Regions from separate parts of the Selenomonas oralis genome, predicted to be linked through region 2. Evidence: riboswitches for the same ligand, from Rfam matches in the RefSeq annotation. Region 2 holds a riboswitch; the other holds the start of a gene.

Region 1 (3,414 bases), 140 kb from region 2:
CGACTGGCGTTTCGCCGACGCTTTGCAGGCGGCAGATAATGAGCTTATCGTGCGCACGATCGTGCGCGAGGTCTTCCGCGAGAACGGACTTGAAGTGAATTTTAAGGCGAAGCCGATGATCGGTCTTGCGGGCAATGGTGAACATACGCATTTCTGCATTGCCGCTGTTATGGAAGACGGCAAGGTCTATAATCTCTTTACGCCGCAGGATATGAAAAAGGACTTCCTCAGTGCTGTCGGTTATGGCGCAATCATGGGGCTTTTGAAGAATTACGAGGTTATCAATCCGTTTGTCTCGGCGACGAATGATTCTTTGAATCGTTTGAAGCCGGGGTTTGAGGCGCCGGTCTGCATTGTCACATCCCTTGGCCACACACCCGAGATTCCCTCACGCAACCGCACGATACTTGCGGGTTTGATTCGTGATTTGACGAATCCTTATGCGACGCGCTTCGAATTGCGCGCCTGCAATCCGTATTCCAATACATACCTTGTCCTGGCAGCTGTCTATTCCGCTGTTCTTGATGGGGTGAAAGCGGCTGTTTCCCGCACGACGGATGCCCTGCTGGCGGAATTGTCCAAAGATGCAGGCGAGGAGGGGTTCTATCTCGAAAAGAATCGCGCTTACAGGAGCGAAATCGATGTATTCGAGGATTATACCGAAAGGGAACGCGATCGCCTCTTCGGTGCGCCGCCGTCGACGGTCTGGGAAAATATGCAGGGCTTTGAGAACCACCCGGAGAAGGTGGAGGCCATTACAGCAGGCGGTGCACTTCGTGAGCAGATTATCGACGCTTTCAAGGCGGGCGCGCTCCTGCGCTGGAAAACGGAGCTCATCAGCCGAATCATTCCTGAAAATCGTGATATCGTGCGCAAGGCGCGCGAGGTGCAGACGGATTTCGTAACGGATCAGGATTCCTACAACTGGAACAAGATCAATGGAATCCGTTCCTATCTCGCAAAAGACAGCATTGATGAGAAATCACTTTTCACGCTTCTGATCAAGGCGTTGAATGAGGGCGATTACGCTGCCGCTTCTGGCCTGCAGGTGGAGATGTATGATAAGATTGAGGAGCTCAAAGTTCTTTACGATGCCTATACGAAGAATATGATTTGACGGTTTGCTGATGACAAAAGAAAAAGCGCCAAGACAGGCGCTTTTTCTTTTGTTGGGGCAGGTGCGTCTTTTAATAGATATGGTATGTCTTCCAAGGAATCTGCTCGATTTTCACTGTTTTCAAAAAATCGACGATGTCCTTTCTGCCGTAATAGCGCGGTTTTCCATCGCGATCCTGCGACATCAGGATGATGGGCAAGTTGCGGAAAAAGGGCGCGATCTCGTTGCGGAACGATACGGCGCGTGCCGTGTACTGAGTGACGTGGGGTTTGACGACAACTATGGCAAAGGTCACGCCTTGTTCTATGATGACGGCGCCATGAATTTTGATCATGGAATAGCCTCCTTGCATGATTTGGAAGAGTCTTGGGAAAAGGTCGGGGTTCAACTCATATTTTTATTGTAAAAGACTTCGGAAGTATTGACAATCCCCAATAAATAGAGTTAATATAAAGATGAAAACAACATATTGTTGGAGACAGGTGTCGCAAGACTTAATAGGGAATCCGGTAGAAGCCGGAGCGGTCCCGCCACTGTAAGAGGAGTCCGTCATAGAACGCCACTGGAGAAATCTCTGGGAAGGCATGATTGGACGATGAATCTGAGCCAGGAGAACTGCCTGTTTTGACATCACCGTTGGCGTACCATTGAGGTGTGCCAATACCTGCGAGCGATGGGTAGGGGATTTTGCCGTACTGGGACACGGCGGGCTCTCCGGCGCTTTTGGCACCGGATTTTTATTTGGAAAGAAGATGTTCTGACTGGAAACGACGTGCAGAAGCATCTCTACATGAAGCCTGTCGACCGGAACACAGAAACCGCCTTTTAAACGCAGGGCGGTTTTGTTGTGTTCCGTATCATTGTTAAGGGAGGCTGTGGAAGTATGAGCAATGAAACAAAGGGTCAGGATGAGAACCTTGACCTGCAGGCCATCTTGAAGAAGGCCGAACAACAAACGAGTTTCCCCGATGTTCCGCTCGACGAATTTGAGCCGCCGACGTATGAGGAGTGGAAAGAGGCTTGCGTCGAGTTGTTGAAGGGGGCTCCCTTCGAGAAGAAGATGTTTACGAAAACGTATGAGGGCATTACGTTTGAGCCGATGTACACGCACAAGATGACAGACGGAATCTTGCCGAGAACCGACTTCCCGGGTATGGACAACTTCCTTCGCGGCGTGCGTCCGAACGGCTACATTGAACAGCCTTGGGGCATCGCGCAGTCGTGCGACGAGACGCTGCCTGAGGAAAACAACGAGTTGCTGCGCCGCGAGGTGGACAAGGGATCGACGATTTATAACATCCGTCTGGATTCGGCGACGCTCCTCAACAAGGATGCCAAGGATGCCGAAAAGATCGGTGATGAAGGGTGCAATATCACGACGGTCGAGGATATGCACACGACGCTTAACGGCTTGAAGCTCGACCATCATCCGCTCTATATCTATGCGGGTGCTTCGTCCTTGCCAATGCTTTCTCTCGTCGCGGCGTCTGTCAATTCCGACGGCGGCGATCTCGCCAAGCTCAGCGGTTTCGTAGGGGCGGATCCCCTGGGTGAAATGATTCAGCGCGGCGAGAACTATGCCGCACTTCCGCAGCTTTATGATGAGATGGCGGAAGCGGCTTTTTGGGTGAAGAAGTATGCTCCGAAGCTCAGGACGATCATGGTGCGAAGCGATGCTGTTTCGCGCGGCGGCGCCAATGATGTGCAGGAGGTTGCTTCGACACTTGCCGTCGGTGTCGCTTACCTGCGCGCTCTCATAGAGCGCGGGCTTACGGTGGACGAGGCGGCGGAACAGATGATGTTCGGCTTCTCCATGGGCGCGAACTTCTTCCTGCAGATTGCTAAACTCCGTGCGGTTCGCCCGATCTGGGCGCAGATCGTCAAGGCGTTTGGCGGCGGCGAGGAAGCGCAGCGCATCCATATCCATGCGCGCCCCGCATTGTTTTTCAAGACGGTTTACGATCCTTATGTCAACATGCTGCGCAATACGACGGAAATTTTCTCGGGCGTCGTCGGCGGACTTGATTCCTTCGAGAACGCTCCGTTCGATGAGCCGATCCGCAAGGGCGATGAATTCTCGCGTCGCATCGCGCGCAACGTGCAGGTCATGCTGCAGGAAGAGTTCGGTTTGATGCAGCCGATTGATCCGGCGGGAGGATCTTGGGCGGTAGAGACGCTGACGAAGGAGATTCAGGAAAAGATCTGGGCTGAGTTCCAGGCAATCGAGGGCAAGGGCGGCATCGTTAAGGCTCTCGAGGCGGGATATGTGCAGGAAGAAGTAGGCAAGACGCTTGAAG
Region 2 (3,414 bases):
GCTCATCGCCTTCCTGCTTCACCTTGTCGCAGCAGCCCTGCTCGTTCTGTGGCTGGCGCAAGTCGCTGAAGAAAAGGAACAGCAGACGTACATCATCGATCTTGCGGAGTCCAATTTCAGCCAAGGAAGCGGCCACGAAGGCGGCGGTGGCGGCGGCGGATCTGCAGCGACAGCAGATTTTCCAGCACCGCTGCAGGAAGCGGAAATGGAAAAACGTGTGGAAACGGTACAGCAGGCGCAGACTGCTGCGTCCAAGGCGGCTGAGGCAACAACGAAGGAACCGGTCCGATTGCCTCCTCCGGCCAAGAGCGAGGAGCAGAGCAGACCGAGTGACACCACCTCCGGCCAAGGCACGGATGCAGGCAGCAATACGGGAGGCAGCACGGGCGGAGAACAAGGCAGCGGCGGCGGAAGCGGTACAGGTACGGGATCTGGTTCCGGCAGCGGCATAGGCCCGGGCGAAGGCTCCGGTACAGGCGGCGGTTCCGGCTCCGGCAGCGGCTCCGGCACGGGCGACGGCCAGGGCACGGGCGATGGGTCGGGCGATGGCCAAGGATCCGGCGACGGCAATACACCGGGTACGGGCAGCGGTCCCTTCGATACTGAGGGCTTCCGGGCAGCGATCATTGCGAACAAGGAGTATCCGACGATGGCAATCAAGCGGGAGATGCAGGGATCGTCTACCATTCATTGCGTGCTGGATGCCGGCGGCAATATTGTCAGCGTCTCGCTGCTGGGCTCATCGGGGCATGGCATTCTCGATGACGCGGCTCTTTCAGCCGCGAGGGCCGTCGGCAGTTACCCGAATCCTACCGGGGGAGAAGTCCGGGTCAATGTCACAGTAGATTTTTATATACGCTGAGGAATAGAGGAGACAGGATGGGCCGGATTATAAAGTTATAATTTTTTCAGGAACCCATCCTGCCCTTATAGCGGATTGACAAATAGTTATTGCTGCGTTAGAATGTGACTAATGGTATCATAAAAAATAAATATATCAAGGAACAGGTGTCGCAAGACTTAATAGGGAATCCGGTACAAGCCGGAGCGGTCCCGCCACTGTAAGAGGAGCCCACCAGGATTTGCCACTGGAGCATACGCTCTGGGAAGGTTTGGTGCGGCGATGAATCTGAGCCAGGAGAACTGCCTGCTTCAACATCACCGTCGGTTTTGAGGAAACTCAAAAGCCGGTACCTGCGAGCGATGGGTAGGGGATTTCGTCTATGAGTTTCGGGATAGAGTTGTCTCCGGTGCGTTTTGCACCGGTTTTTCTTTTTCCGCAGCTTTGCGGCCGCCTCAGCCAATGCGTTGGCTTGCAGGCGGCTTTTCTTTTTGGAAGCCGGGGTGGTCAGAGGGATGCCATATGATTATAGGATTTATTATCTATTTATTCTGAATCATGCCTATATGTCCTACAATGGAGAAATAAGAGGTGTCCATTTTATGGCGAAAAGAAAGGAACAGCGTTTGGTGGCAGGGGTTTTTTGGATGCTTGCGGCAGGTGTCCTCGGCTCCCCGCTGACGGCAAGTGCAGCGGAGGAAGCGCAGACATCGAAGACGGAACCCTTGTGGCAGGAGTCGATGGGGTCGGGGGCGCAGGAAGAGCCTGCACAGACGCCGCCCACTCCGGCGCAGGGAGTCAATGCGGGCACGGCACAGACAGCGCAGACACCGGCACAGGGCGGCAATGCGAGTGCCAATACAACGGCGGATTACACGCTGGAGAACATCACCGTGGAGGCGAGGAGGCCGAAATGGGAAGAGACGCTTTCTCCGGGTACTGTGACCGTCATTCGTCCGGAGGAATTCAAGGGCGAGCAGAAGACGCTGCCGGACTTTTTGAAGATGGTGCCGGGTGTCCATGTGCGTGAGGTTCAGGGCAAGGGGCAGTATACAACGGTGACGGTGCGCGGCTCGACGGCGGCGCAGGTCGGCGTCTTCGTCGACGGCGTGCTGACGAACCTCGGCGGCGACGCGGCAGTCGATATCTCGACGATTCCCGTCAGCAACGTCGAGCGCATCGAGGTCTACCGCGGCTACATCCCCGCGCGCTTTGCGGGCACCTTTATCGGCGGCGTCATCAACGTCGTGACGAAGAAGCCGAAGCAGGCGCATGGCTCGGCGGAGGTTGGCCCTGCTTCGTTCGGCGGGAAGAAGGCGTCAGTCGAAATCACCGCACCGCTTGGCCCCGGCAGCCTTCTCTTCGGACTGAACCATGAATCGCGGGAAGGTGACTTCCCCTATCGCAGCTATGCGGCGGAGCAGTTCTATACGAATACCGGAGATGGACGGCTGATTATGGAGACACGGGCAGAGCTGCAAGGCTACCTCGCTATGACGCCGGCAGAAAGAGCGGCGTATGATGCTGCGAATGGAGCTGGGGCATGGCAGGCTAATGTAGATGGCTGTATCCAGTGGCTCGAGGACAATGGGGGGCGTTTGGTACTTGCTGCGGATGATCCGCGCCGCCGGCGGCAATACAACGACTACAGCAATTCGGATCTTCTCGTCAAATGGCAGAACGATGACTGGATGATCAAGGGAACGTACAAATTTGTCAATCGCCATCTGCCCGACAGCCTTTGGGTCGATTACCGAAGCTATTTCGATATGATTCAACCGGGGCTTCTCGTTGATAAATACGATCTCTATAAATACGATAAGCGTCATCAGACGCTCAGTGCGGCGGAGCTTCTCGTGCAGCGGCGCTATATAGGGAAGAATTACGAATGGGGCTGGATGGTCGACTATATGAAACAGAACAAGCGCTACCGTGCCGAAAATATTCACGATGGTCTGCGCTTTATGATCAAGATACCGATGCGTGAATGGAGCGAATACAGTTCCCAAAAGTACAACATACAGGTGGACGGCACATACGAGCTCAGCAAGAACAATATGCTCGACTTCCAGATGAACTATTCACATGAACGCATGAAAATCCGGGGCGATGGTCTCGATGAGGTCATCGACGACGTGCAGGCGGGCATCGGCAATCTCTGGGCGCAGATGCGCAACCAGTTCGATCAGAATATCTTCAATGTACAGCTGCAGGATACCATCACGCTCGACAAGAAGAGGACATGGCAGCTGACGCCGGCTATCCGCTACAATCGCTCGGAAATCGTGGGCTACAGTCAGTTCGGACGTTTCAATCCCCTCAAAACGTATCGTTGGGTTCATCCGAAGGACAATCAGGTGGATTCCAAGGTGACCTGGCAGGTCGCGCTCAAAAAGGAATTCAATGAGAACTTTTCCCTGCGCATGACGGGCGGCACTTACTTCCGCCTGCTCAACATGTACGAGATCGCGGGCGACGGCGCGGGCATCATGCCGGCTCCAATGGACTACAAGGGAAGCGGCGCGAAATTCCCGCAGCCAGAGTACGGCACGCAGTTTGACTGCAGTGCGATT

Evidence for each region. A riboswitch is a leader RNA that binds a small molecule or an ion and turns the genes downstream of it on or off. The one in region 2 is predicted to bind cobalamin.
Region 1: it holds a riboswitch for cobalamin, as region 2 does, so the genes downstream of both, ACRTGH_RS11365 (methylmalonyl-CoA mutase family protein) here and ACRTGH_RS11995 (TonB-dependent receptor plug domain-containing protein) in region 2, are expected to answer to the same signal.

The regions. Positions count from the first base shown of each region.
Region 1 is NZ_CP194411.1:2,410,274-2,413,687, reverse strand. It holds gene ACRTGH_RS11375 (type I glutamate--ammonia ligase) at 1-1,117, shown strand, start outside; gene ACRTGH_RS11370 (hypothetical protein) at 1,188-1,451, opposite strand; cobalamin riboswitch at 1,581-1,754, shown strand; gene ACRTGH_RS11365 (methylmalonyl-CoA mutase family protein) at 2,001-3,414, shown strand, end outside.
Region 2 is NZ_CP194411.1:2,552,413-2,555,826, reverse strand. It holds gene ACRTGH_RS12000 (energy transducer TonB) at 1-862, shown strand, start outside; cobalamin riboswitch at 990-1,165, shown strand; gene ACRTGH_RS11995 (TonB-dependent receptor plug domain-containing protein) at 1,444-3,414, shown strand, end outside.